DNA from 2 places in the [Mycoplasma] cavipharyngis genome. Region 2 is predicted to be linked to the other one. Evidence: riboswitches for the same ligand, from Rfam matches in the RefSeq annotation. Region 2 holds a riboswitch; the other holds the start of a gene.
What was found. A riboswitch is a leader RNA that binds a small molecule or an ion and turns the genes downstream of it on or off. The one in region 2 is predicted to bind thiamine pyrophosphate.

Region 1 (16,268 bases), 370 kb from region 2:
TTACTAAAATTCAAATTGATTTACTTACACTATGTACTAAAGCAAAATTATCATGTAATTGTTATTCAAATTTAGTAGTGTTTAAATTTAGTTTAAAAACAATATCAACTAATTCAACCAATTAAGCATTTGTTTGTTCTTTTAAAATTTATAATGCTTTTTTTTAACAAAACTGTTGTTGTAGTTATTTTTATAAAAGTAAATAATTTATCTGTATAAGAAGTAATAATTGTTGTAACAATATCATTAATTTAATGTTTAGTACATTTTGTTGAATTGCTTAATAAATTCACTCATATTAATTCCAATTAAAACCAACGCTAATCCTTTTAGTTTGATCACTAATTAATTTGATTTTAGTAATTAAATTAATTTTTTTATGCAATCAGATGTGAAACTTTGTTAAATAATTTTTTTATTCTTATTGTAATTGAATAATGAACATCATTAAAATCTATTTACATAACTGTTAAATCTTATCAAGTTAATGATTAAGATTAAAAATTAAAATATAAAAATTTAAATTGATTAATTTTAGTTAATTAAAATTTAGTTAATTTTTAGTTTTTTGAATTTTTTTAATCATCCAACTAAAGTTTTAAATAACTGATTAATCAATTAAACTAGCAAGATTAAGTATTAATTAAATAGGATGTTTAATAACTAACTATAATAACAATATAAGAGATGATATTAAATATTAAATATCAAATATTTCTTCTTATTTTTAAATTAAAAATATAAAATCTTCAATTTATTAAATTAAAGTTAAAAATTATTAATTTATATAAATTATTAAAATCTTACAGAAAGTTTATTACATGAAATTTAAGCGATTTAAGAAAAACAGTGTCTTCTTTGGGCTACTTGCAATTAGTGGTAGTTTAATACTGAGTGCATGTAGCAACAATGTTGCAACTGTTGGTGAATCTAATACTGATCGTATTTTGGTTGGTTTAGCTGACCCTGATAATCCTAGATGAGTTAATGCAAGAAAAGAAATTGTAAATAGTTTATTACAATATAAGGATAAAGAACAGAAATCATATAAAGTAACATCAAATATTACTAAAAGTCAAGTTGAACAAACTAATTTTCTTCAAACCCAATTATCATTAAGTCCAATTCCAAAAGCAGTGGTTGTTGGAGCTAATGATGATGGTGCTGCTACTATTGCTAATGAAGCAAAAGCCAAAAACATTCCTTTTATTGCGTATGATCGTTTAATTAATTCTAGTGACCAATATTATTTTTATGCAGCTTTTGATAATGCAAAAGTTGGTGAATTACAAGGTTTATGATTAGCATCTAAAATACTAAGTAAACTTACCAATGGCGTAGTGTTTCAATCAAAAGAGCAGTTACAAACTTGAATTAAAAAAGGTGAAGAGAGCGGAAAACACGGTACTACTGGAAGTATGGGTGGTGATACTATGGGTATGAGTCCAATGGATATGAAAACCCCTCATTTAGATCAACTTGAAGAACAATATATTTATGCAATTGCTGGAGCACCAACAGATAATAATGCTAAGTTTTTCTATAGTGGTGCAATGGAAGTTCTTAAAATTATTACTGAAAATAATATTTTAAAAAATAAAGTAAAAATTGTTGGTGGTACTGAAACTTTTGATAAAGCAGCAATTGCTAACTGAAATTATAGTGCTGCTCAAACAAAAGTCGCAGGATTTTTAAGTAGTCCTGAATTTGCAAAAACTAAAGCCTTTTTAGCACCAAATGATGGTATGGCATTAGCAGTTATTAATGCTTTAGAAGCTAATAAAAATGATGCTAAAAAATATTACATTACTGGTCAAGATTCTAATTCTGAAAATTTAAAAAGAATTTCTGATGGTTATCAATTAATGACCATTGCAAAATCTGATAAATGGAATGCAAAAGTTGTTGCAATTTGAGCTGATTACATGATTAAAAATAATCCAACACTTAGTCAAGCTGGAAGTAAAGCAATTGCTGAAAAAATTTTAGCTGAAATTAATAAAGATGCAACAATTACAAAATTCAAAGCAGATTTAGATAAATTAAGTCCTAAACCAGCAGCAAGCTCTACTTCAGATAATAAAAATCAAGTGGCTCAACACACAATGGCAAATACTTTTGTTACACTAGATACAACTACTTACAAACCTACTAACTCAGTTGGCGGTGAGTTTGCTGCAGTAAATACATTCTTATTAAAACCAATTTTAGTTGATGGTGCTAATATTACAACATACAATCAAATTTTTTCAGATTCTACTCCTAAACAATAAATAAAAATTAATTAAGTAAAATATAAAAACCATTCCTTATAAAAAATAAAAGGAATGGTTTTTTTATGCTCTTTTAATATTAAAAACTTTAATTGAAAAATAAATTAAAATTCAATTTTCAATCCTGGACTCATTGTTGTTGAAAGAGAAATATTTTGAATGTAATTTCCTTTAACAGTACTTGGTTTGCGAGTTAGTAATAAATCAATAATCGCATCATAATTTTCTTTTAATTGATCAACACTAAAATCGGTTTTACCAATTTGCATGTGAATATTACCAAAAGAATCAGTACGATATTCACTTTTACCTTTTTTAAATTCAATTACTGTTTTCACTAAATCATTAGAAACTGTACCTAATTTAGGATTAGGCATTAATCCTTTAGGACCTAATAGTTTACCTAATTTAGCTAAATGAGGCATCATTTTTGCTGAAGTAATAATTAAATCAAAACCTAATCAACCTTGTTTGATTTCATCGATTTTATCCATGCCACCAAAAAAATCAGCCCCACAAGCATCAGCATCTTCTTGAGTGAATAAATCATCAATTACTAAAATTCGAATCGGTTTACTTACAGTATGTGGTAAAGTAAAAGTACCACGTAATTGTTGTTCAGGTTTAGTAGTATTTAAATTGAGTTTAACAGCAATATCAACTGAAGCAACAAATTTCACATTTGATTGGTTTTTTAAAATTTGTAATGCTTCTTTAGCAGGATAAATTTTTTTAGAATCAATTGAAGCTAAAATTGCTTTATATCGTTTAGAACGTTTTGCCATAAATATTTTTTAGTTTAACCTTCTGATTGATCTTTCTTATTTTTTAATGGATTGACACCTTCAATTTCCAATCCCATTTGTTTTGCAGTTCCTGCAATCATACGCAACATTGCTTGTTCATCATAAGCATTGGCATCACTTAATTTATAACGAGCAATTTCTAAAGCTTTTTCTAAACTAATTTTGCCAACTTTTTCTTTGTTAGGAACTTTAGCACCTTTTTCAATTCCTGCTGCTTTTTTTAATAAAACTGTTGTTGGAGTTGTTTTTACTTCAAAAGTAAATGATTTATCTGTATAAGCAGTAATAACTGTTGGAACAACATCATTGATGCGATCTTTAGTACGTTCGTTGAATTGCTTAGTAAATTCACCCATATTAATTCCAATTGAAGCTAATGCTGGTCCAGGTTTGGCTTGACCACCAATTAGTTCAATTTTAGCAATTCGATTAATTTTTTTTGCAGCCATATAAGCAACTTTCTTAAATATTTTTTCTTGTTCTTATTGTGGTTAATAATGAGCAATCATTAAACTCTACCACATAACTGTTTATATCTTATTTTTAATGATTAAGATTAAAATCAAAATATTATCAATTTAATTTATTTTAGTTATTTGATCTATATTTTTAAGTTAATTACTAATTGTTTTTTGTAGTAACAACAGGAACAATTTCAACTTTAGTTTTGCGTTTTAAATATGGGCGGTATTTAACAATTCCATCTTTTAGAGCAAACAAAGTATCATCACCACCTTGACCAACGCCCTTACCAGGAAAAATGCGATTACCACGTTGGCGATAAATTATTTGTCCTGTTTTAGCAGTTTGACCATCAGCTAGTTTAGCGCCTAGAAACTTAGGATTAGAATCACGACCGTTTTTAGTTGATCCAACTCCTTTTTTAGAAGCAAAAAATTGCAAATGATAAATTATTTTTGACATTTTAACAACTTCCCTTTCTTTTAATTTAATTAATTTGCTTAATTTGAACATAATTAGGATAATGTAATGCAATCTTTTTTAGTTGAAAAATTAATAATTGCCTTTGAGCAACTAATTGTTGGTTATTTAAAGCAGCAGTAGTAAATTTCGCTTTAATTTGTGCTGGTTCAATTGTTTGTTGAATAATTATATTACTGTTTTTAATTCATAATTGACAAGCACCTAAAACTACTGCACTCACTCCTGCACATACAATATCATTATTATTGTCATAATTAGCATGTCCAGTAACAATAATTGTTGATGGACTAATAAAAATTTCAATCATTCATTAAACTTTAATTTCTTTAATGATTAATTTAGTATAACCTTGGCGATGACCTTGACGTTTAAAGTGGTGTTTTTGAGGAATAAACTTGATAATCTTAATTTTTTTTTGTTTACCATGTTTAACTACTTCACATAAAACATAAGCATTAGCCAATGTTGGTTTACCAACTTGATTATTAGCCATTAAAACTCGATCAAACTTTACTGTTTGACCAACTTCAGCACTAATTGGTTGAACGTATAAAGTATCACCAACATTAGCAGTATATTGTTGACCACCAATGACAAAAACTGCAGCCATAATTACCTCCTTCTTATAATTTTTTTTAATTGCAAAACTAATTTTTTGCAGCAAACAAACACTAGATTTTAAATTCCTAGTGTTGATGAAAATTAACTAAATAACATTTAAATCAATAATATCTAAAAAATTATATCAAAAAAGATAATAAATAGATATAATAACTTATTATAGATAACATCAGGGGCATTTTTAAAAATTCTTTTTTAAAAATTGAGAAGTACTCTTAAATTAGCTGATCTAGTTAATACTAGCGGAGCAAGAATGTTAAAAGATCATTTTTGATTAAAATAATAATTCTTGCTTAGTAGAAAATCATCAATTACAAGCAAGAATTTTTTATTGTTTTAATCAATATGGCTTTAATTAAGTTTAATGCAGTTAATGTTGCATATAATCCTAAAATTAAAATCAATCTACAAAATATTAGTTTTAGTGCTAATCACAATGATGTTGTTTGCATTATTGGTAAATCAGGCACAGGTAAAACAACTTTACTAAATTCGATTTTACATAAAGAAATGGTTGTTAGTGGCAACATCATTTTTTTAGATCAAGATTTGAAAACATTAAATAAAAAAACGTGAAAAAAAACAGTTAGAAAAATTGGTTATTTATCACAAACAGTTAATTCTTTTGAAGATGATACTGTTTATTTAACAATTAAACGTGATTTAATGAACCAGCAAGTGTGATGGAAAAAAATTTTATTTTATTTAGACTATCAACAACGACTTAATATTTTTCAAACACTTGATAAGCTAGGAATTATTGAACATGCTTTTGCATCAATTAACCAATTATCTCAAGGGCAAAAACAAAGAGTGGAAATTAGTAAGTTATTATTAAAAAAACCCCATTTAATTTTAGCTGATGAACCAACTTCAGCTTTAGATCAAGTTACTGCTGAATTAACGATTGATTTAATTAAACAATTACAAAAAATTCATTCTTGTTGTATTCTAATTAATATTCATGATCTTAATTTATTAAAAAAAATTTCTAATAAAACTTTAGCAATCAAAAATGGCAAAATTTTATTTTATAAAAAAACTAAAGATGTTACTAAAGAGGATCTAGACTTAGTTTATTAAATAATTATGATTAAACACAACTGATTTTTTGATTGGTATTATGATCAAAATCACACATTAAAAAAACAAATTCGACCTTGAGTTAAGTTCACATTAGTAGTTTTAGTTATTAGTGGTTTAATTGTTTTATTTTGATCACAAAATGTTGGTTTTTACTCACAAAGTTTTTCACTATTTACTAGTTATCTTAAATTATTATTTAATCCTATTAATGTTAATTCAAGTTATCCTTCATACAATTTAACATTATTATCAATTAACTTTTTATTTATTACTTTAGGTAATATTTTTTTAGGAACGATTGCAGGATGAATTACTGCATTAATTACTGCTTATTTAAGTTCATATCATTTTTTAAAACAACGTTGGCTTTTAATCATTAATTGAATCATTATTATTTTAAGAGCCTTTCCTGTTTTTGTTTTTATTGGATTATGAAAAACTGGTTTTAATAATTATAGTGTTGCCATTATGATTTATTATTGGTTTACTTGATTATGATTACATAAGTATTTTATTAATCTTTTCAGAGGTTTAGATAATAAACAATATCATTTTCACCATCGTATTGGCTATAACCAATTTATGTTGTTTTATCAATTTGTTTGACCACAAATTCAAGATAAAAGTTTTCTGTTTTTAATTTTTTCAATTGAATCTAATTTGCGTTGGACATCAATTTTAGGATCATTAGGAATTTCTGGAATTGGTTCATTAATTTATGAACCAATTGTTAAAGCAGAAAAAAACTTTCAAGAAGTTTTAATTCCATTTGTTTTTCTATTTATTACTTTATTATTTTTTGAAATTTTATTAAGTTTTTATAATAGTTTAACTAAAAAAATAAAACGAATTAAATCATTAAATCCTAAAGTTAATGCCAAAAAAATTTATCATTTTGATCAGCTAAAATTAGTTTTATTCTTTTTTTTCACCATCATTATTATTTATTCACTAACCCAAATTAATTTTACTAGTCCAGATAATGCTAATATGATTAATTATATTGCTCAAGTTTTTGATATTAGATGAAATCTTTTTGGTATTAGTAGTCTTGATGATAATCCCTTTTATTTATTCTTTTTAGTCATTTTACAAGCAGTTACAATTTTTATTTGAACGATTGTTTTTGGAATCATTTTTGGAATTTTATCTTCTCATAAAGTGATTAATAAATATTGTGCTTATAGTTTTGCTGTATTTAATTTATTAATGCGATCATTTCCAATTGTTTTATTATTCTATTTATTTAATCCGATTTTTAATACACCCCAATCAACTGCAGTTGTTTTAATTATCTTTCATAATAGTTTTAGTTTAGCTAAAAAAATTAATGCTGTTTTATACCGGATTTCAAGAACCCAAATTAATTATTATCGAATGCTAAAATACTCTTATTTTTGAATTGTTTGACATTATTTATGACCTAACATTAAAAAAGAAATTATTAATTTAAGTGGGTTTGAATTTGAAATTGCCGTTCGTGATGTTGTCATTATGGGTGCGTTTGGTGCTTCACTTTTTGGACAAAAATTTGTTGCTCTAGAAGTGAGAAATCCTTCATCGTTTGCTGTTTATTTATGAACTTTTTGGGCTGGTATATTATTTTTAGAATTTAGTTCTTATTTACAAAGAAAATTGTTAATTAAAAATATTCAAAAAAAATATTTTTGATCTAAAATATGAACTAATCTTTATTGACAATTCAAAAACAAAATAAGATTAAACAAACAATAATGTGATTAATCACTAAAAATTTAATTTTTAATTATCTTTAAATTAGAAATTAAAATATCCAATATTAATATTATTATTAAAGTCATTGAATTAATATCTAATATTACAAGAAAGAAATTATGTTTAAACTTCCTAAACTAAATTATGATTACAATGCTTTAGAACCAGAAATTGATGCTAAAACAATGGAAATCCACTATACTAAACACCATCAAGGTTATTTAGATAATTTAAATGATTGTTTGAGTAAATTTTATCCTGAAGGATTTGAAGTTCCTATTGCTAAATTAATGATTGAATTTAACCATTTGCCTGAAAACATTAAAACAGTTGTTCGTAATCATGGTGGTGGTTTTACTAATCATAATTTTTTCTGAGAAATTCTATCACCTGAAAAAAATCAAGCAATTCCTGAAGAATTAGAACAAGTTTTAATTAAAAGTTTTGGCAGTTTTGATCAATTTAAAGCAAAATTTGAACAAGTTGCTAAAAGTCGTTTTGGTTCAGGATGAGCCTGATTAGTTTTTAATACTAATAATACTTTAGAAATTATTTCTACTCCTAATCAAGATTCACCATTAATGAATCATCAAATTCCAATTTTAGGACTAGATGTATGAGAACATGCTTATTATTTAAAATATCATAACCGTCGGGCTGAATATTTAACTAATTTTTGAAAAATTATTAATTGAAAAAATGTACATCGTAATTTAATTCATGCTCAATCTTCTTATAGTGATAATCCTGAAAAAGTATGTTGTAGTGGTTGTTCATAATTAATTATGAAAGATTAATAATTCTCACATAAACTCATAATAAAAGTAGTTGCTTTCTTAATTAAAAGATTGCAACTACTTTTATTTATATTGCATCATTTTAAAAAATTAAATTTCTTGATATTCTGGTAATTGATCAATTAAGTCAAGTGTTTCTAAACTTAGTGTAATTAATGACAAAATTAAATCAAAAACATATTTTCCACCTTTAACTTGATCGAATTTATTGGGGTCATTAATGATATTTGATTCAGGATCAATTGAATATTGATATTGTCTAATAATTCAATTTAAAACTGGTCGACCACCTACTTGATAATCATGCATTTTTAAAGGAATGTTTTTGATCGTAATATAATCATTAAATTTCAATGTTTGTCTATCTTTAGATAAGGCCATTTTTCTTATTTCATAATGTTGTTTGCTCAATTGGTTGGGATCAACATTAAAGTATTCAATCTTAACATTTTGATTAGCTGGAACATCTTCATAATTAACATGAAGATCCAATAATTTCTGACCGATTTCCACAATTTTTTCAAAGTGGTTCAAATAAGGAATCCGTGGTAATTCTTGCATCAAATTGTTGTGATATTTTTCTTTGTAAGTAGGATGATGAAATAGGGCGTATATATATATATATATATATATATATATATATATATGGAACTCATTGATATTAGGATTATTATATTTTTTCCTAAATAAATTAACTAATTCTGAATTAATTGCATAATTTTTATTACTAGAATTATTTTCAAATAAGTTAGGTTCTTTGTTGTTTTGATATCAATATAATGGATAACATTGGTTCCCTGAAATAAAACCACGATCTACTAATCCTTTTGTTGCTAAACAACTAAATTCTGATCAATCTGATGATTCTGATGTGGAAATTAAAATATTTTTTGTATCATTTTGAGGAAAAATATTTAATGAACGATATTTATTTTGAATAATTTGTTCATTAAAATAAAGATAACGTTTAACAAAAGGTTTGTAATAACAAGTTCTTATTTCAGTTTTTTTATCATCTATAAATTCTTTGTTACAAATCAATAAAAATTGAGAATAACTAATTTTTATTTTGAGATTTGAATTATTGTTAATATAATCAATAACATATTTTTCTTGATCATCAGAATTGTTTATTGATTGAAATTTAGCATCATTATGTAATTCATTTGCTAATCTATTGAATTCTTTGATATACTCCTTCATTTTTTCATTTAAAGATTCTTTGTCAAATGAATATAACCATTCGTTTTTAGTTGTTTCAATTCCTAAAGAATAATTTTTATTAAATAAAGATATTTGATTATTTTTTTTATTGCCAATACTAATAAATTTATAGAACTCTGGATTTTTATGATTTAATCAATCATTATTTTTATCAGGAATAATTTTTTTAAATTCTAAATTATAAATCGATTTCGTTTTTTGAATTTGATTAAGTTTTTCTTGAGTTTTTAAACTATTAGTTATTTGATAATAATTAATATGTGATTCAGAAATTTTATTATTATTTTTTACAAGAAAAACAATACTTACAGCTGTGCCACATTTTTGTCCAAAAACATTACCACCTTCTTTTGAATTAAATTTTCTAAAATTACCTCTTAAATCAATAATATAAACTTGATAAAATTCTTTTTTTAATGCTGCTCGAAATTTTCTAAAAGCAAGATTTTTAATAAAACCGCCATTAGTAATGAAACCAATAATTCCATTATCACCTAAACGATCAGTTGCTCATCTAAATGCTCTTACATATGAATCATAAACTAAACTTGAATTATATGAACCATCTACATATTTACTTCTAACGATTTTATCAAAATTGAAATAACTAGTTCTTTTATTATTATCTGATCGATTTTTTTGTTTGCCAGAATATGGCGGATTACCAATAATAATGCGAATATTGGCTTGATCTTGTTCTTTAGCTTTATTATCAACTTCTTGAAACGGGTAATCATTTTCAAATAAAGAAAAATTTTTGTTTTTATTAAAACGTTTTTCTGATAACTGAAAGGTATCGGTTAATAGAGCATGATTAAAAGATAAATATTCATGAGTTAATCGACCATAAATATCCTCGATATTAATTAATGCAATATAGTATGCTAATAAGTGGATTTCATTACATCAAACATCATTTAAATATTTATATTTTAAAGTCTGATTATCAGCACCTAATTCTTTAAATTTTTCTAATAATCGAACAATAAAAGTTCCTGTTCCTGTAAATGGATCAAGAATTTTAATATTTTCTTTTGCAATTGATTGATTAAATTCTCTTTTTAAAATTTCACTAACTGAATTAATAATAAAATCAACAATTTCAATTGGCGTATATACAATACCAAATTTTTCTGCAGTTTTAGGTAAAGCGTGTTGAAAGAAATTTTCAAAAAGAGTTTTAATTAATTTTTGTCTTCCTTCTGATGCTTTAATATTTTGAACTTTTTCTTCTACCTCTTGATAAAATTTTGCTAAATTTTTTCTTTCAATTTCAGTGCCATTAAATTTCTGTACCATTGCCTCCATTAATTGTGCTACAGGATTAATATCAATAATTTTATTTTGATGAAAAATAGCACGTAAAACTGGTAATGTCACAACATGTTCTGCTAACATATTAATCACTTCTGTTTGACTAATTTTTGGATTTAATAATTCTTGCATTTTCTTTAAAAAAACATTAAAAGAATTATTTAATTTTTGATTATTTTCTAATTGTTGTTTAATTTTAATGGCAATATTATTAGTAATTTCACCAACATTTTTTGATCAATTTTCTCAATATGAACGATCGCCACATTTTTCAACAGTTGCTGCTGTAAAACTTTTAGCAATTGATTTTAAATCTACTTCAGTTGCTAAAGTATATTTTAAAGCAGGATTTGTTGTAGGTTGATCAGTATCAAATCCTTTTTGATCATAAAAACCATCAGGAGAATAAAATTGATTTAGTTTAATGACACAAATATTATCAGGCAAATCTCCTGTTACATCTGCTTTATTAATTTTAGTATTTAATCTTTCATCATGTGATCTTAATGCTTTAATCACTCTTCAAACAGTTTTATATTGATCTTTTTTTATTATTTCTGCTTCAATTGATTGAACATCATTAACAAAAACAGGAATAATAACATAACCATATTTTTTTTCATCACCCTTACGCATCACTCTACCAACTGCTTGAATAATATCAACTTGAGATTGTTTATCATTCATAAAAATGACTCCATCTAATAAAGGCACATCAATTCCTTCGGTTAAACATCGTGCATTAGTTAAAATATGGCAATGATCAGATTCAATTTCTTTACTTAACCAATTAATTTTTTCAGTTTTGATCTTAGATGGATCTCTACCTCTAATAACATCTGCAACAGGAATAACAATTCGATCATCATTTAAATAGTTGTCTTTAGAAAATTGATTAAATGCAGCAGCAATATTTTCAGCATCTTCAATTCTGCTACAAAAAGCAATAACGCGTTTCATTGGTGTTGGATCATAACTAAAATTATAAGTTTTGCTTGAAATTTTTGAGATGGCATTTAATGATGCAATTACTTTAGCATTAGTATCAAGATCAATTTCTAATGATCCATCAGTTGCTTGTTTATTGGTTACTTCAAAAACAATAACACGATAGTCAGATAAAAGTTCTTGAGTAATTGCTTGACCAAAACTTAAACGATGAAAAAGCGGACCATAATGCTCATCTTGGTCCATTGAATAAACATCATAACCTTCTTTTTTAGCTTGTTTTTTAGCACGTTCAGTATAAATTTTTTCAGTTGCTGTCATATACAAACGTTTTTTAGCAGGCACATAACGATCTTCATGAATTTTCATGAAATTAACATTTTCTTTTTCATCATGTTTAAGATAACCACCAATTGTTCTGTGTGCTTCATCACAAACAGCAATGTCAAAAACAAGTTTATGTTTTTTTGCTAGTTCAGCAATAACATTAATTGATTGATAAGTTGAAAAGAAAATATTAACTTTTCTAAAATGACTATGATATTGATTAGCAATTTTTGCTACATCAGTTGTAGCGCGAATTGGTAATGAATTTAAAATTTGATCACTTAATTGATCAATATTTTCAATATCAGCAGAACCAACATCTGAACAAATGGCAAAAGTTCTTAAATCATCAAACTCTGCTTGAATTCTTCATTCAATAATTGTTTGTGATAATAAAGCAATTGAAGGAACTAAATAAAGGACATTAAATGCTTGATTAGGTTGATGATGTTGGTGATAAAGTTGTTCAACAATTTTTAGTGAAGTAAGTGTTTTACCAGTTCCACAAGCCATAACTAATTTCCCACGATCACTTGTTTTAAAACCATCAATTACAGCTTTAACAGCATCTTCTTGATCCCTTCTTAATTTCTTTTTTTCTAAAAAATTAATTTTCTGATTTTTAAAAAAATCTTTTCATTGAAATTGATCTCAATCAATATCTAATTTTGAGATTTTTTCTGGACCAAAAAAGATAAATTTATTTTGATCAATATTTTTACTAATGTTATTAGTAGTAGCAAAAAGATAGCGATCATTACTAAAAGAATGGGTTTGATTGTCAATAACAAAATCAAAAGTAGTACTTTCAGAAACGAAAGTATCAACATCCTTTTTTTGAATTTTGTTATTGGGATTAAAAAATTTACATTGAATTGCTCGATAATTATTATCTTTATCTAAAGCAACAAGATCAATTCCCATATCGGTTTTCTTACCTCTTCCAGGAAATTGATCCCACATTCAAACTTCTTTAATTTCACTTTTAAAAAAGGGATCAGTTCTTAAAATCGCTTGACATAATAATTCAAAAACTCTACCTTTTTCACTAGTGTTTTTAACACGTTGTTCTAGTTGATCAAGTAGATCTGAAAATTTTTCTAAATTGGTCATTATTATTTTCTTTTTATCATCAAAATTTTTATTCAAGATATCAATTTATTGTTGACATCAATTACGAAAATTATAATCTTTTTAATTAGATTAAAATTTTAAATTTTGCTATTATTTCTTGTTCTTGTGATTTTAAAAATAGTTGATATAAATCTAGACAATATTTTTTATTTAATTAAATCTATTGCATTGAAACGATACTAATAATTTTAGTATGATAGTATTGATAGTAATTTTTAAGTTCACAATTTTAAAAATTAAACACTGCAATTTTAGTATACACAAGATCAATTTAATAAACAAACTAATACTATTAATTTTTTAGAAATTAGAACATAATAACTATATCTACAAAAACCAATCATCTTAATACTCATTAACTTGATAATAATTATTAATACTAAAATTTCTGAAATCAATTATTTTATTATTAAGATTATGATTTTGAAATCAAAATACCAAATAAACAACTAAAATCATTGAACTAATGATTGCTAATTTAAGTTTAATTATGTTAAATAATATGATAAAAAAATGCTGATAAAAATTCAATATCCATTATAAAATAATATGATAATCACATAAAAGATTTTAAGTAATTACTTTAATAAAAATTAAACATATAGAATAAAAATTAATAGATGTTTGATCAATAATTAATAAAATTATCAGTCTTGATTTTATGATTAATTTTTAGTAATAATTAATATAAATTTTTGTTATTAGTAATTTATGTGCAATTAAATTTTAAACAATTAAAAATTAGTAAAAAGAAGGTAGCTTTCTCAATCTATATCAAGTCGTTTTTTATAAAAATTTAAAGAAATATTAGTAAACACGTTATCATATGGCAAAAATCCAAAATATTTACACTTTTGATCATAAACAGCAAAATCAAAAACAATATTATATTTTTTTATTAAATCCATAATCACATTATTTGACTCATAGGTTGAAAAAAATATATTAATTCTTTTAGAAGAACTATTACATTTTTCAGCAATTGCTTCTAAATCGTTTGTCATAAGAAATGGTATTTTATTATTATTATTATTAGAATAATAAAAACGTTCTTTTTGATATGTGTCTTCATCACTAGTTCTAAAATATCTACAAATTCCAAAAATTTTTAAATCTTTAAAATCATTTTGATTTTTTAATTCAAAAATAGTTTCTCATAATTCAAAAAAACGAATTAGCTAAATAAAGAATATTAAACGATTGATTTGGTTTATGAAATTCATCATATAGTTTTTCAAAAATTTTTAGTAAAACAAGATTTCAATTTTTTTCACATCTAAGATCTAAACCTAATTCTCAATAATCATATTTTTTAAAGGTGCTAATAATATCATCAACAATACAAAGTTCATGGTTTTTTAGTTTTTTATTTTCAACAATTTCAAGTTTTGAATTTTCATCAAATTGATTTAAATCAAATTTATTTCAATTAATTCCGATAATATCCATTTTTTCTTGTCCAAAAACAATAGCAATATCTGAATCATCTGCAGAACGAATTGTACTAAAAATATATTTTTGACTAAATTTATTAGTGATTCCATCAATGATAAATTCAGCTGAACTTGCAGCAATAAAACTATCAATATCTTTTTTATTGCTTCCATAAGTTTTATTTGTTTTATTACTATTATTCCTATATCATGAATAAATATTATTTTTTGAAAAATAACGTTTAATAAAAATAGGATCATAATCACATAGAATGGCTCAATATTGTCCATTATTATCTAATACTACAAGATCAATTCCTGTATCAGGTAAATTTGTTTTAGCAGGAAATTGATTTCATTTTCAAACTTATTTAACATCGTTTTTTAAAAAATGGAGCAGTTTCTAAAACTTTTTTACACAATGTTTTAAAAATCATTCTTTTTTGATAATCATTAGGCAATTTTTCTAATTGATTTAAAATATTAATTTATTAAAAATGTTAATTTGTTGAATAATATTTTTTAAACTTTATTAAAATAGTAATTTTAAAAAAGTTTTTATTAATTAATAAAAATATTATTTACTTATGAAAATAATTTAAATGTAAAAATTCTAATTAATTATTAATTAAATAAAATTTTATTGAATTTCTAAATGTTTAATAATAGTTTTAAACAAAGATCTTATTTTCAATCGATTTTAATTAGTGATTTAATTGGATTTAATTTTTTTGATATTCTAATAATCGATTAATTATAGTGTTTCTAAACTTAATGATCAAAAGATAAAAATTAAATTAAAAACATATTTTTCATCTTTAATTTCATTGAATTTATTAGGATCATTAATAATCTGTTGATGCAACATCAATTGAATATTAATAATGATTTTAATAATTCAATTTAAAACTAATTGACTATCTACCTTATAATTATAAATTCTTAGAAAGAAATATTTCTGATCATAATTTAATCATTAAATTTCATCATTTTCTTATCTTAAATTACATAATGAAAAAGCCAATAAGTCTTAATTTATTAGATAAAACAAATAATCTTAGATTTTAGATACTTTTTGTCAAAACTAACAACTGTTGTTTATTGTTAAAATATAAAAATAATTTTTCAAGTTTTAATAAGAAATTGAGTTTATTACAAAAATAATTAATAAACCAAGTAATAAAAGAAAAATAACTGAGAAAAATTGCAGTTTTTTTACTAATATCGATTGAAATTCGTTTATTTTTCTTTCTAAAAATCCTTTTTTTGTTTTTTAAGTATATAATTAGTAAGGCCATTATATAAAAAGCAAGGAAATTTTAATGATGATAATTAAGAAATTGAAACAACTAAAAAACTTTGGAATTATTACTATTATCTCGCCACTTTTTACTATTTGTTGTATAATCGCTAATCTTGTATATATAGCAAACAATCCTACAAGTATTATAAGAGGGAGTGCTGTAGATACAATACTTGGAATTTTTATTGCGTTAGGTGTAATTACTAGTTTTGTTTTTATAATTTTAGATCTTGTTTGATTAAGCAATATCAAAGCTTATTATGTTGATAAAGATAAAGCATTATATGAAAAATTTAATACTTGTTTTATTTTGATTATTGTAG
Region 2 (16,268 bases):
ATCACAATGGTTTCATATGGATTTAAAAAAAGATAAACCTTTATTAGGGTTTGATCAGTTGTTTGAACAAAAACGCAATATTCCTTCGATTTTAATTCAATTATCAGTTAATGTTGATATTGATTATGTCATTACTTTAATTAAAAGTAAAATTAAAACTCTGACTTGTCAAATGTGATCTTTAAATGATCGTTCTCACATTTTAGAAGTTAATACTACTTTTGCTAACAAAGGTAATAGTTTAAATTTTTTCTCATCTTATTATGGTATTCCTTGAGATCAAACAATTGCTTTTGGAGATGGTTATAATGATGTTTCATTATTATCAAGTGCTCATTATGGTTATGCAATGAAAAATAGTAAAACAACAACTAAATTTGTTGCTAAAGGTGTTACTAAATTTGATAATGACAATAATGGCGTTGCTTGAAAAATTATTGATTTTTTCACTAACATTCTTAAAGAAAAACATCCTAATCATTATGAACGAATTAAAAAAGCATGTGCGTCTAATTCATTAAAATAATTTTTAATTATTGTTCAATTCAATTACTATAAACATCTTGGATGTCATCATCTTGATCTAATTGTTCAAAAAAACGAGTTAGTTTTTGTGCTAATTCTTTTGAAACATTAATTAGATCATCAGCAACCCATCTTTTTTCAGCTGCTAAAATTTGATAATCATTTTTTTCTAATTGCGTTTTAACTAAATAAAATTGATCAGCAATCGTTTCAATTTCAATATTATCATGATCAAAAATCACATTTTCAATTGGATAATCAATTAAATCATTAATTAAATCATTTTCAGTAATTATTTGATTATTTTTAGTGTTTGCAATACAAATAATCCCTAAATTTTTAAAATAAATTTTCACAGCATTTTGTTTAGTTATTTGACCATTAATTTTTGTTAAATAACTATTAAGATTAGCAATTGTCCGATTAGCATTATCAGTTAGTGCACTAATAATTATTTTTAGTTTTTCAGGAGCAAAAACTTCATATTCATAATGAACTAAAAAGGCTTCATTTTTTTGATTACCATAAATGTTTTTATTAATTGATTCTTGTGATAAATTATTTTTTAATGCTTTTTCAATTGCTAATTTTAAACGTGGATTAATATTAGGATTAGTTCCTTCTTTAGCAGCGGCCTTAATTTCTTTAGATAATTTTTGTAATAATTTAGCTCTATTTTGTTGTTTAGAATTAATTTGAGCAGCAATTAAATGTTTTCGTGGCATTGTAAATTAATTTTTTCTTTTAGTAGAAAAAACCCCAACTTTTGGCAGTTGAGGTTTTTTTATTAATTTTTTGATGAAAAATTATGATTTGATGAGAACAAACTATAATTCTTTTTTTTGTTTTTCATGATTAGCACGATATTCATAAATTTCACGAATGGCATCACTAGTGCCTACTTTTAATAAAACAACATATAAATCTTCAAGACTAGTTGCAGCATGTTTTAAATCATTAATAATAATATTTTTAGCAGCACATTCTTTTTGGAATAACAATAAATTTAATTGACCATCAAATTTAACTAAAATTGTTTTAGAAACTTCATTGTAACGATACTTACAATTAATTTTTTTCAATAAGGAAAGTGCTAATTGGTTATCAGTAGTTTGTACTAAAAATTTGTATTGATTTTGTAATTGTAAACTTTTTACTAAACCAGAGAAGAAAACACGACCTTTAGATAAAATGGTCATTAAATTAGCAAAGCCACTAAATTCATCAATGCAATGACTTAAAACTAAAACTCCACGTGATTCAGCTTGTAATTTTGCTAAAGAAACAAGCAATTCTACTTGTTCAAATTTTTGCAATCCCATTAAAGGTTCATCTAAAATTACTAAGTATGGATTATTAATTAAGGCAATTGATAATGCTAATTTTCGTTTATCTAATAAACTCAATTCAACCATACGACGAGTTCTTAAGTGCCATAAATTTAATTCTTCTAAAGAACTTCTAGCATATGATAATGCTTCTAATTGTGATTTACCAGCTTCAGTTGCTTTATTAACAAGTAAGTCATGTAAAACTGTATCTGGTGCTCATTCAAACTGAGCAGGAACAACACCAATTTTTGGCAGTCATTCATCTGCTTCAACATTATTAGTTATTTTATTATCAACTAAAATTTCACCTTCATAATTTGCATCTTTTCTTAAAATACAATTTAATAAAGTTGTTTTTCCAGAACCACTAGCACCAACTAAAGCGTGGAAATCTCCTGGATAAACTTTAAAACTAGCATTAACAACAGCTGGGCGACGAGAATTATCATAGTATTTTGTTAAATGACGCACTTCTAGTAAAGGAATAGTGCGATCAAGGCTTAATAATCCACGATCTAACTCATCAACAATTCTTAAAGCATTATCTTGTACTTTAAAAATGTCTTCTAATCCTTCTCGTGCTTCAACAAAATTGAAAATATTAGAATGTAAGTAATTTTCTAATTCTTTTTCTTCTTTACTCACCTCTGCTAATTGTTGATTAACATCTTTCATTTCTGTTAATAACGTGCTAGGTACTGTATCTAAGGCAGTTTCTAATTCTTTTTCCTTTTTCATTTCGATAACCTAAAATATCTATCTAATATTAAATGTGTTGTTTTTAATTTATTTTTTGTTGTTAAATTAGTTTAATTGCGATTAATGCAAAAAAATCACATTCAAAATTCATTGTTAATTATATTCTAAAAAAATTTTTTAATTCAAAAAATAAAATCGAAAACACAATTAAATCGAATAAAAAATGCTAAAAATTATTATTTTAGAAATTAAACTTTTAAAGTTTTATTTTGGAAATCGTCTAAATTTTTTTGACTAACAAAACTATAACCATTATAACCACCTAATGGACCATATGGATCTTTGTTTGCTTTTGCTAAATTAATAAATGCTTGACTAATAATTTGTTGTACTGGTTTTGCAATTGATTTATTAAAAATACCAAGATCATAACCCATTGGATTAGTTACCATGAAAACTTCAGCTTTAGTATTAGCAACTTGTGGAGTGTAAAAATGTTGATCATTAGTAGTATTATTTTGAGTTCACGCATAAGATGATTCATCATCAAAAAAGATGTGATAATCTTTTAAATTAGTTCAACCAATATTACTACCACTTTGACCAGTTAGTAGTTTAAAGTTTTTATCTTTTAATTTTTCTTCTTCTAAAGTAGTAAAGGCATTATTAAAGTGTTTTTTTAATAATAATTCTTGTAAAACAAATTTTCCTGCAGAAGAAGTTTTACCACCAGCAATACCAAATTTTTTAAAAGCGTTTCAATCTTTTTTATTTCAAGCATCTTTAATTTGTTTAAGTTGTTCATCTGTGCCATAAATCATAATCATGCCACGATAAAAAGGAACTAATTTTCTTGGATTAGCATAAATGTCATTATAACGAATTCCATTTCAGTTTTTGGTATTAGTTCCTTCAACTTTTTGATCTTTTTCTTTAACTTCTATTTCTTTTTTTTGAGAATTTTTACCAAATCATGTCTTATATGCAGGATTAGAAAAATTATCATTTAATGCTTGAGCAACTTTTTCTAATGGATTATTTGTTGGTGAATAGTATGATAATGTTTCATCACCCTTAAAAGCATCAGTTTCTGTTTGTAATACAATATCAAAATCTTTAACACCAGATTTAAATACTTGATATGTTGGCACAAAAGCAAATTGCACTTTATTAGCATTAATTTCTTGTAATTTAGTACTAGAATCTTCAATTTTTCGCACATTAATTTGTTCAAGTAAAACATTACTATATTTACTATCTGTTGTTTTAATTTTTTTAATTTCAGTTAGTAATTCTTTTTGTAAACTCTTAGTTGCACTAAGTCCAAAATAATTTTCTGATAAAGCAAATGTAATTACTTTAGGATTAGTTGATGCACATGCACTTAATATAGGAATTGTAAAAATTAAACTACTTAAAGCAACAATAATTTTGGATTTATATTTCATATTTTATTAATATTTATTTTTCAAATCAATAATTAATAAAACAAAACCCCTTTGTATTAAATCAATAACACAAAGGGGTTAAACTAATTGAAATGTTGTTTCAAATAACTTTATTACTTTTTTAATAACATACTTTATTAGAAATGCCCTAAAAAAAGACAAAGTTAATTATTTTAAACAAAACTCACTACGCTAGTATTATCTAGATCAGTTTCAAAGGATCTATCTCAATCTTAACTTATAAGAACTTAAATGTCCCTTATAAATTAAAATACCCCTGTTTGTTTTATACACCAATATTATACTATTTAAATAATAAGATTATTGTTTTTATTGTTTTATACATAATAAAAAATTAAATAGAAATTAAATAATTTAATTAAAGTTGTTGATTAAATTCAAACTTATAAACTATTAAATATTTTCAAATAAAAGACAATTAAAATCTTGTAATTTAAGTAAGATTGGTGTTAAAATTAGAATGTTTATATTAAATTAACATTACTTTTTGGATATCTAGTTTCTGAAATTAAAATTAATATCGAATTTTTGTTAATATCATTTTCAATCAGTTTAGCAATGATGTTTTTGAGTGAAAAGTTAGGAATGATTACTCTTTTGAAGTTATTAGTTGTAATTTAATAATTAACTATCGGTTCTTTCTTTATTTTGATAAAGGAAAATTGATGTGTGTTTTTTAAATTAAGACTAGAATTTTAAGAAGTTGATCTTTTTTAACTTGGCTACAAGAGAGCAAAATTTTTAGATTAGGCGAAATTAATAATAATATGAAATATCTTTTATTAATATCTAATGATTAAATTAATGTTACAAAAAAATGTTTTTTAATATGATAGATATTATTATTAATCTTATAGTTTAAATCCAAGGTCTTCACCCTTGGATTTTTTTATTAACCTATTATTTAGATATAATAATTAGATAATATTTATTTTGAATTAATAATATAGACTAATCTTTTTTATGATGATTAAATCAATTAAACAATTAATTATTTTGTTACGCTCAACAACAATTATTGCTGCTATTACTAATTTGATTTGTTGTCTTGCTTTTTGAATGTTAATTGCTAATATTTTCATTTCTTTTTCTAATTTATCACTAAACCCCCAACAAAGCAATAACATTAAGAGCATTTTTAACATTTATCATCTAGTTATTGTTTTAGCTGTTTTTTTTAGCATTAATGCTATTGTCATTGTTTTATTTTGATACTATTCCTATCATATGGAAAAATGAAAAATCAAAAAATGAATTTTATACAACATTTTCTTTCTTTTTCCATGAGGATTATTAGGATGTTATTATGGATTGATTAATAACTATTGAAAAGTAGAAAATGGTGCAGTTGATTTTGTTTTAAATGAACCTAGAAAAATTGCACCAACTAATCAAGTATCAGAAATTGATAATCAAGTTAATCATCATTATTATTATGATCGTGATAAACTAATTCAAAAAGTGCAAAATAGCATTAAAACTTTAGCTAAAATCAATCTCAATCAAGAAATTAGTTATTTATCTAAAAACATTTTTAATCATAATAATTGAGAAAAAATTGATTTTAAGCAAGTTAGTAACACTCAAATCTTCACTTGATTAGCAGTTTTAAATCGTGTACCTCATAAAGATTTAAAAGATGTTGTTTTTAATGTGACAATGAATGAACAATTATTTCATTTTGCTGTACCTAATAAATATTTAAAAAATGTTAAATATAAATACATTCAAGCTTTCATTATTGTTGATCGTGAATTAGTTAGTAGTGAAGCATTAATTAAAAAGGCTTATGATTTAAAAGCTAATAAAATGGCATTTGATTCTGTTTTTGTTGGTATTTTTACTAACCGAGCTTATCGCATATATTTAAATCGTTTAAAAAAATAGTTTAAGAATGATTAAAATTTGCTAGTTTTTAAATTATTTATTTAAAATGAAGCAAATAACATTATTCTTAAATATCAACAAAAATTTTTATGCACAAAATTTTAGATCATCCCTTAATTAAAGATAAATTAACCCGCATGCGCGATCAGAATGCTACTTCGATTATTTTTCGTAATAATTTATATGAAATCACTCAATTAATTGCATATGAAGCAACCAAAAACTTTGTGCTCAGTTCTAAAGAGATTACTACTCCAATGCAGAAAATGACTGGTTATAGTTTAACTAATCAAGTTGTAATTATTCCCATTTTACGAGCAGGATTGACAATGTCAGATGCGTTATTAGATTTGATGCCAAATTCATGTATTGGTCATATTGGTTTATACCGTGATGAATCAACATTACAACCAATTAAATATTATGAAAAAATGCCATGTAACATGGAACATAGTGATGTTATTATTTGTGATCCAATGATTGCAACTGCTAATTCAATTGATGCAGCAATTAATCTTGTGAAAAAATATCAACCTCTATCAATTAGTGTTATTGGTTTAGTTGCAGCTCCTGAAGGGATGGCTAAATTAGCAGCAAATCATCCTGAAGTTAATGTTTATTGTGCTAGTTTAGATCAAGGATTAAACGATCATGGTTATATCGTTCCTGGATTAGGTGATGCTGGTGATCGGTTATTTAAAACTAAATAATTTAATTCATATTAAAATTATTGTTTTCTTAGTTTAGCAATTTCTTGACGCAAAACTAGTTCTGTTTTATAGTCAAAAATTCCTTGTAGTTTTTGATCAAATAATTTTTGTTCAATTTGTTGATGACCAATTAAAAATTCATTATCATCAATATGATCTGGATCAATTAAAAACTCAGAATAAACTTGAGCATAATATTGATCAATTAACATTGTTCCTGGACCTAGTAAATATTCCTTAGTTGTTCCATTTAAAAACCGTATGGTCATTAAACCAATTTGCACAATTTGAATTGTTGGTAATTGGTTACGATTAATTCCCATATAACCATCATGCATTTTAATTTGAGCACTTTGAATTAATTCATTAAAAGCAATCCCATTAGGAGTTGCTATATGCAAACGCAATTCAAAATCTTGATTCATGATTAGTTGTCCGTTGTTGAATTATTTTTTATTTTCAGCCTGAATTTTAGCAGCTTTTTCATAAACTTCTTGAATTCCACCAACATATAAAAATGCTTGTTCAGGTAAATGATCAACTTTACCATCAATAATTTCTTTAAAACTAGCTACAGTTTCTTTAACTGAAATGTATTTGCCTTGTTGACCAGTAAATTTTTCAGCGACAAAAAATGGTTGAGAGAAAAAGTTTCGAATTTTACGAGCGCGATAGAAGACTAATTTATCTTCTTCACTTAATTCATCAACTCCTAAAATCGAAATAATATCTTGTAATTCTTGATATTTTTGTAAAATTTGTTGCACTTTACGCGCTACTGTGTAATGTTCAATCCCAACAACTTCAGGTTTTAGTAATTGTGAATTAGACTCTAGTGGTGAAATTGCAGGATAAATTCCTAATGCAGCAATTTTCCGATCTAAAACTGTTTTAGCATCTAAGTGTGAAAAAGTAGTTGCTGGAGCAGGATCAGTTAAATCATCAGCAGGAACATATACTGCTTGCACTGAAGTAATTGAACCTTTTTTAGTTGAAGTAATTCGCTCTTGTAATAACCCCATTTCAAAAGCTAATGTTGGTTGATAACCAACAGCAGAAGGCATACGACCTAATAATGCTGATACTTCTGAACCTGCTTGAGTAAAACGAAAAATATTGTCAATAAATAATAAAACATCTTGACCCCGATCATCACGAAAGTATTCAGCCATAGTTAATCCTGTTAAAGCAACCCGCATTCTTGCTCCAGGTGGTTCATTCATTTGTCCAAAAACAAGAGCAGTTTTATCTAAAACACCACTTTCTTGCATTTCATAATAAAAATCATTACCTTCACGAGTTCTTTCACCAACACCAGCAAAGACTGATAAACCACCATGATTAATGGCGATATTATGAATTAATTCTTGAACAATAACTGTTTTACCAACTCCTGCACCTCCAAATAAACCAATTTTTCCCCCTTTAGCATAAGGTGTTAGTAGATCAATAATTTTAATTCCTGTTTCAAAAATAACTAATTCTGAAGCTTGATCTTCTAAACTAGGAGGAGATGAATGAATCGAACGAAATTCAATATTAGTTGGCATTGGTTTTTCATCAATCGGTTTACCTGTAACATTAAAAATCCGACCTAAAACACCATTACCAACTGGTGCTTGAATTGGTTTATAAGTTCTTTCAACATTCAAGCCACGATATAATCCATCAGTTGGCCCCATAGCAATACATCTAACAATATCATCACCAATAATTTGGGCAACTTCTAAAATAATTTCTAAATTTGAAGTTGGATGATTAATTTTTAAAGCTTCATTAATTGTTGGATTATCTTGAGGACTAAATTTAACATCAACAACAGGACCAGTTAATTGGTAAATAACACCATTTTTTTTAATCAATGGTTCAGTTTGATAGTTCATAAAAGCATCAATCTTTCTTATTTTTTATGATTTTTAGTTGCACCACTAATAATTTCAATAATTTCTTGAGTAATTAAGGCTTGGCGGGTGCGATTATACTCAAGTTTATATTCATCTAATAACGCTTTAGCATTATCAGTTGCTGCAGTCATAGCATTATAACGTGAAGATGCTTCAGAAATTTTAGACTCAATTAACACCGCATAAAATAAGTGGGTAAATAATTGGGGAATTAAGGCTAAAACAACTGATTCAGGTTTAAAACCTAATTCATAATTACCTAAATTATCTTCTGATAAATAGGCGCCAAAAAGATCTTTACGGTTATAAACTTCTAAAGTTAGGGGCAAAATTTGTAATGACTGAATTGTTAGTTTTAAAGAATTAATAAATTGGGTGTAAACAAAATGAATTTTTTGATAATTGTTTTTAATGAAATAATCAAAAACTTCAAAAGCACGAATAAAAATTAATTCATGATTCATTAACTCTTTATCAATGTGATGAATAATTTTAATAATTTTTCAATCAGGTTGTTGTGAACTAATTAATCGAGCAATTCTCGTTCCAAAAATTAAAAATTCAGCATTAGTTGCATCATTAATTGTGTTTTTTAAATTTTTAAATAAATCAGAATTATAATGACCACACATTCCTAAATCTGAACCAAAAATAACATAAAGAATTTTAGTTGAATTTTCCAAATTAATTTTATTATAACGATAAAACAACCTATTGACCATATTCAAATCAACATCAACATTATTAATCGTGGCACGAAAAACATTAAGTAAACCAGCAAAATAATTTTGATAAATTTGATACTTTTTTTGATACTTTTGTAATTTAACAGTCGTAACCATTTTCATTGCAAAAGTAATTTTAGAAGTAACTTCAATTGATTGAATCCGTTTTTTAATGATTTCTAAATTAGCCATAAAGACTTTCTTATATCTTAAATAGTGATCAAATTATTTGATATTAGAACTAAAATCTTTTAAGTGTTCTCCATAAGATCTAATTGTTTGTTGGCAAAACTGATTTAATTCACTTAATTTAAAATCATCTAACTTAGAATCATGAATTAAAATTTGACGAATTTTTGTATTAGCAAATTGTTTAACAGCATACTGGGTAAAATTAATAATTTCTTCTTTAGGAATTGATTTAATAAATTGTTGATCAATAATATAAAGTAATAAAATTTCATCAACTTGCTGATAAGGATGGTTATTAACTTGACGTAACATTAATGTTGTTTTTTCACCATGAGCTAGAACAATTTTGGTATTATCATCCAAATCAGAACCAAATTGAGCAAAAATGTTTAACTCATTATATTGGGCTAAACTTAATTTTAATGAACCACTTAATTTTTTAATGCCTGGAATTTGAGCAGCAGATCCCACCCGACTAACTGATAAACCTGTATCAATTGCAGGTCGTTGACCTGAATTAAATAAATTAGTTTTAGTAAATAATTGACCATCAGTAATCGAAATAACATTAGTTGGAATATATGCTGAAATGTCATTTGCTTGAGTTTCAATAATTGGTAGAGCAGTAATTGATCCACCACCATTTTCAGCATTTAGTCTTCCTGCTCGTTCTAATAAACGTGAATGTAAGTAAAAAACATCACCAGGATATGCCTCACGACCAGGAGGTAGTTTTAATAGTAAACACAAAGTACGATAAGCAACTGCTTGTTTTGATAAATCATCATAAACAATTAAAACGTCTTTACCTTGTTTCATTCAATATTCAGCAATTGTCACACCAGAAAATGGGGCAATATATTTTAATGCTGGTAAATCAGAAGCAGATGCAACAACAACAGTGGTGTATGATAAAGCATGATTATCTTGTAAAGTGTTAATTACTTGAGCAATTGTTGAATTTTTCTGACCAATTGCAACATAAACACAATAACAATTTTGGTTTTTTTGGTTAATAATAACATCAAGAGCAATTGAAGTTTTACCAGTTTGACGATCACCAATAATTAATTCCCGCTGACCTCGACCAATCGGAAACATCGCATCAATACTTAAGATCCCTGTTGCTAATGGTTGATCAACTGATTTTCGTTCCATAACCCCTGGAGCAATTTGTTCAATTGGACGATATAAATCAGTTTTAATTATTCCTTTATTATCTAAAGGACGACCTAAAGCATCAACAATTCGACCTAATAAAGCATCACCAACTGGAACATTAACAACTTTTTTGGTGCGTTTAACTTTACTACCTTCAACAATGTTCAAATAATCACTTAACATAATAACCCCAACAACATCAGCTAAAAGTGAAAAGGCAATTCCTAAGCGCCCATCTTCAAATTCTAATAATTCGTTTAACAAACACTCTTTTAGTCCACCAACAGTAACAATACCATCACCATTACTAATCACAATTCCAGTTTCATCAACAATTTTTTCTTTATGATATTCTTGAATTAACTTGCGAATTACAGCACTATATTGGTCTAATTTTAAATTGGCATCAGACATAAAAAATCCTTCTAATTAACAATTTTCTTAATTTTGTTTTGTAAATTTTTTAATTGTGATTGTAATGAATATTCTTCAACATAATCATCAACTCGAATATTAATTCCCAACACCATTTCAGGAACAACTTGATAATTAAAAACTAATCTTTCTTGATATTTTTTGCTTCAACCAGCTTCTAATTTACTTTTTTGTTGATCAGTTAAAGGATATGCTGATTCAACTTGGACTAATTTCATGTTTAATTTATTTAACACTTGAGCATCAATTGTTTCAATTAAATCTAAAAAGAAATAGCCATGACCATGATCAAGAAATAACTTTAATCCATTAACATAATATTGATCATATGGTTCAACTGCTAATATTGCTTCTAAATAAGTTATTTTTTTTGAAGCAATAATTGAAAAATCAGTAAAAATATTAACAATTTCAGGATTATTTTGTAATAAAGATAAAAGTCGATGATTTTGTTCATTGACTTTTTCTAAACTAGCTTGGTCATTAAAAAAACTTAAAATTGCTTGAGCAAATTGTTGGTATAAAAAAATATATTTTCTCATCACAATATTAGTTTAATGAATTTAAATATTCATCAATAAAACGTTGGTTAATTTCATTATTGACTTTTTCATTAATAATTTTTTCAGCAATTTCGACTGCTAAATCTGAAACACTAGCATTAATTTTAGCTTGAGCATTTTTTTTCAGTGTTTCAACTTCTAAAGCTGCTTTTTCTTGAATCCGTTGGGCTTTTTCAAGCGCACTATTAACTGCTTGATTAGTAATTTTTTCAGCATCTTTTTGTGATTGAAACATTAGTTCACTAATTGTTTTTTGTACTTCTAACTTTTGTTGTTTAATTTCAGCTAAATCACGACTCGCTTCAGCACGATGATCTTCAGTTGCTTTTAAATTTTGATTAAACAACTTACGACGTTTTTGCATGTAAATTCTTGTTGGGTGTCATATTAAAAAAAGAATAATTGCTACTACTGAAATCGCACTTAAAACATGAGCTGCTAAAATCCAACCATTAGGAATAATTTTTTCAAAAAAATTATCAGATCCTAAAACTGATTCATCAGCTTGTTGGAATAAATTTGCGGTTGCATTATTAAAAAATGTTAAAGAATGAGAAATTAATGATTCCATGTAATAAATTGACCTATCTTTTTTTGATCATTAAAATCCTGGTATTAGCCCAAAAAGATTAATAATAAAGCAATAATTAAACTATATACTGCTGTTGATTCAGCAACAGCAACACCAATAATAAACTGACGAAAAACTTTTGATTGCAATTCAGGATTACGAGCAATTGCTTCAATCGCTTTACCACCAATATATCCTTGACCAAGACCTGAGCCTAACCCAGCAATCATAGCAATTCCTGCACCAATGAAACCACCTAGTTTATTACTAACATTAACTTCAGTGACATCTAAAATTGGATGAGTTTGATTAACTTGTTGAATTTGGTGTAATCAACTAACTAAAATATTAAATTTATCTGACATATAATTTTTCTTTCACAAAATTAAAATAAATTACAAAATTAAATTTGACTTAATAAATCAAATTGCTAATTCTAAAAACTTATAAATATTCTGGTAATACTAATGAAAAAGAAGTGAAATATTTTTTATGAGCCATTTTTTCAGGCAGATATTTAACATCAGCTTCGCTCAAATTAGCCTCACTACTTCAATATGATAAAGTTAGTAACATGAATATTAATGGTTGAATTAATCCTGGTAATATATCAAAGTACATCCTTAATGGTGCAGAAACAAATCCTGTTAGTACTACTCCTAGATAACCTAAATTAGCATTTAACAAGTTATTAACAATTAACTCATAAAGCGCACCAATAATTAATGAACCAGCAAACATGTTACCCCAATATCGAAATATTAAAGAAAAAATTCGACTTAATTTACCGATTCATTTAAAAGGATCAGGAAAATAAATTTTAAATTTATTATTAAAATTCAACCGACTAATATATTCTTGATAATAACTTAGTTTTTGGTGTTTAATTCCAAAATAAAAAGTAAATAAGAAAGTAATAATTCCTAAAGATAAAGGAACAGTAAATGAAGAACCTAAAGTTTCAATTCCAGCAATCGAAATTAGATTAGAAGTTCATAACAAAGTGAAAAGATAAATAAAATATCATGAATATGATTCATAACGTTTACCTAATGTTTCTCTTGTTGTTTCACGAATCCAGTCAACATAAAGCATTACTAAAAAAGCTAATCCTTTTGGTAGTTCTGACCCATTAAGTTTTTTTAAACTAAAATAATAGTAAATTCCTACTCCTAAAATCAAAAGAGTAACTGCTAAAAAACTTCAAATTTGATCAGTTGGTTGACTAACATACGAAATAAATCTAGGATTATTATCGCCCATAGATCAGATCCTTTACAAATTTCAATATCATCAAAGAAAATTCTCAAGTTTTTGAATAAACTAAATTTTATACCTTTTTTTATAATTTATATTTAATAATAAATTTTTTAGCAAATACAAAAATTAAACTAATAATTTGTCCTAATTGTCCAGGAACGATTCCTAATAAAACAAAATAGATATCAAAAATAGTTTGCTTTATTAATTGATTAACTACTAAAGCAACTAATAAACCAAATGAAGTGCAAATCACAATTAAGCAATAAGTTAAAATTAAATAAAACTTAATTAGTGATTTTTCTAATGTACTAACTGTTTGGTTAACTAAACTTGAACTAAACTTAAAAAAAATTTTTTGATGGATTAATTGGTTCAAAAAAGTTGCTAATACACTAAAAACAGTGGCTAATAAAAAAGAATAAGTAAAATTTTTAAATTGACTAATTGTTGTTAGATCTAAAATAATAGCAATCATTAAAGCAATTAAATAAATATTGCAAAACAAAAAACGATTTAAATATTGGTATGAATATCAAGATTTCATTAATGATCGTTGATTTGCTTATTTTTTTTAATTATTGACTCTTGTTTTCATTTATTAATTAACTTTTGTTTTACTTGAGCTTCAATTTGTTGTCGCTTTACTTTATTTTTAGCAGCCTTAATTTTATTCTTTAATTTCTTTTTATAATTTGGTTTAACTCGTTTATCTGCTTGAGCAATAATTTGTTTAATTTGTTGTGATAATTGTGGATTAAGTGATTTTTTTTGATAAGATCGATCTTTAAATACAAGATTATTAGCTAAAATTTTTACTTCAAAAAATTTTAAACTTTTTTTAGTTAACTGGTTAATTTTGATAAATTCTTGATCAGTAATTAAATTAATAATTTTTCCTGGTTGCTGATATCTTCCAGTCCGACCTGAACGGTGTAAATATCAAATTTGATCTTTTGGTAAACTATAATTAATTACTGTTTGCACATGTTTAATTGAAATTCCTCGTGCTAAAAGATCAGTAGCAAAAATGATTACTAAATCACGTTGATGAATTAAATTCATTGCTTTAGTACGTTCGCGATGACTCATTTTGCCATATAAAACAATTGGTCTAATCTCTGAATTAGTAATTAAATATTGATAAGTAGATACTAATTCTTCTTGATTATTAAAAAAAACAATTGTTCCAGTTAAATTTTTAGCATAATTTAATACTGTAAGAAAATCTTGATTTTTCTTTTCTTTGCGTGTAATTAAATAATAATGCTGGCTATTAGTAATTTTTTTACTATTAAAAATTAAGGAATGATACGTTTTGAATCAAATTTTTAACTGTTGCATTAAACCTTTACGAATTGTTGCTGAAGCAGCAATTTTTTTAATAATAAGACTTTTATTAATTTGCATAAAAGTTTGAATGTCATTTAAAAAACCTGCTTCAATTAAAGTATCAACTTCATCAAGCACTAAAATCATTTTAGATTTTGTTGGCTCTTTTTGCATCATTAATCCAAAATCTTGTAATTGTTTTGGAGTTGTTAAAATTAATTGCTTATTTAATAAATTATTAATTTTAATTTTATGATTTAATTGACTAATTTCAATTAGTTGATTAAATGATAACTGTTTGCAAATTCTGAAAACTTGTTGAATTAATTCTTTAGTAGGAAAAACAAAAAAGGCTTGTAAATTAGGGTGAGATAATAAAAAATCAACTAAATAAATTGTTAAACCTAATGTTTTACCCATACCAGTAGGAGCAACTAAAATATGATTGCCTTTCTGTGATAAATTAAGCAACATTGCTTCTTGTAAAGAATTAGGAGCCAAATATTTTTGTGCTAATAATTGATCAATAATAATTTGATGATGCAATTTTCATTGTTTTTGATCATTCATAAATAATTTTAGATATCTCTAAACAATAAAATATCTTATGGAATATTAAAGATAAAACCATAAGATATTTTATTGATTTTTTTAATTTAATCAATTACTATTTTTTCTCATCAAGAAACTTTTTAGTTTCAAATAATGTAGATTTGCCATTATTATAGTGTAAACTTTTGACATAGTTAGGTAAGGTCCACTCATAATCTTTACTAGGCAAATTGATTTTTCTAGTTTTAAATGGAAGTTGGGTTAGTTTTAAAAACAATTGTTTGTCAATGAAAATTTGACCATGATTACCATAGATTAGATCTTGATCTTTTAAGCCACGATTTCTTAATGAAGCTAAATCAGCACCACTAGTTTGATAATTATCATAATCACGAATTTCACAATTAAATCCTAGAAGATTTTGGTTTAATTGTGATAATTGATCAAATTCTTTATAAACTGAATCTAATTGATAAATATAACGTAAATCTAGTTTATCTGGTAACTGATGATTATTGAATGAAGATTGATAATTAAATTTCAGATCATTAATTCGTTGTTTAATCACAGTTCTATAAGCATTAGCTTTAATACTATTAATTAAATTTTGGTTCATTGATCTACCAATAACTAAATTATGATCTAATTTCATCTTAGAAATTTTTTGCATTAAAGATCTAGTATGGTTGCTATATCTTGGTTTAGTATAAATTTTACGACCTAAATAACGATCAAAACGATCATATAAATAAGTATTGGCTAAAATTTTCTTTTTTAATTCTGCTTTAGTTAATTCAACTGGATCAATAGCAGTTTCTGTCTGATATCTTTGTAAAACAAATGGAATGTTAATTTTAGTTTTTTTCATAATAGTTAATTAAATTCGTTTTTGAGCTTCATCACGAACTTTTTGAATTTGTTTTCTTCTAGCATTAAAAATAACATTAGCTTT

Region 1: another riboswitch for thiamine pyrophosphate. It lies ahead of MCAV_RS03320 (ATP-binding cassette domain-containing protein); the one in region 2 lies ahead of cypl (ABC transporter thiamine pyrophosphate-binding lipoprotein p37/Cypl).

What each region holds. Positions count from the first base shown of each region.
Region 1 is NZ_CP155569.1:825,859-842,126, forward strand. Features, by position in the region: gene MCAV_RS03290 (substrate-binding domain-containing protein) at 822-2,273, shown strand; gene rplA (50S ribosomal protein L1) at 2,378-3,058, opposite strand; gene rplK (50S ribosomal protein L11) at 3,073-3,528, opposite strand; gene rpmA (50S ribosomal protein L27) at 3,701-4,003, opposite strand; gene MCAV_RS03310 (ribosomal-processing cysteine protease Prp) at 4,029-4,331, opposite strand; gene rplU (50S ribosomal protein L21) at 4,335-4,688, opposite strand; TPP riboswitch at 4,807-4,914, shown strand; gene MCAV_RS03320 (ATP-binding cassette domain-containing protein) at 4,991-5,728, shown strand; gene MCAV_RS03325 (ABC transporter permease subunit) at 5,735-7,465, shown strand; gene MCAV_RS03330 (superoxide dismutase) at 7,585-8,244, shown strand; gene MCAV_RS03335 (type ISP restriction/modification enzyme) at 8,353-13,188, opposite strand; gene MCAV_RS03340 (hypothetical protein) at 13,944-14,213, opposite strand; gene MCAV_RS03345 (hypothetical protein) at 14,326-14,658, opposite strand; gene MCAV_RS03350 (hypothetical protein) at 14,915-15,049, shown strand; gene MCAV_RS03355 (hypothetical protein) at 15,968-16,268, shown strand, end outside.
Region 2 is NZ_CP155569.1:161,474-177,741, reverse strand. Features, by position in the region: gene MCAV_RS00715 (Cof-type HAD-IIB family hydrolase) at 1-526, shown strand, start outside; gene MCAV_RS00710 (YebC/PmpR family DNA-binding transcriptional regulator) at 534-1,250, opposite strand; gene MCAV_RS00705 (ATP-binding cassette domain-containing protein) at 1,353-2,594, opposite strand; gene cypl (ABC transporter thiamine pyrophosphate-binding lipoprotein p37/Cypl) at 2,804-4,003, opposite strand; TPP riboswitch at 4,171-4,292, opposite strand; gene MCAV_RS00695 (hypothetical protein) at 4,988-5,911, shown strand; gene upp (uracil phosphoribosyltransferase) at 6,001-6,621, shown strand; gene MCAV_RS00685 (hypothetical protein) at 6,639-7,046, opposite strand; gene atpD (F0F1 ATP synthase subunit beta) at 7,068-8,504, opposite strand; gene atpG (ATP synthase F1 subunit gamma) at 8,522-9,442, opposite strand; gene atpA (F0F1 ATP synthase subunit alpha) at 9,476-11,017, opposite strand; gene atpH (ATP synthase F1 subunit delta) at 11,029-11,580, opposite strand; gene MCAV_RS00660 (hypothetical protein) at 11,588-12,172, opposite strand; gene atpE (ATP synthase F0 subunit C) at 12,217-12,537, opposite strand; gene MCAV_RS00650 (FoF1 ATP synthase subunit a) at 12,617-13,435, opposite strand; gene MCAV_RS00645 (hypothetical protein) at 13,515-13,979, opposite strand; gene MCAV_RS00640 (DEAD/DEAH box helicase) at 13,979-15,334, opposite strand; gene MCAV_RS00635 (hypothetical protein) at 15,432-16,184, opposite strand; gene MCAV_RS00630 (hypothetical protein) at 16,194-16,268, opposite strand, start outside.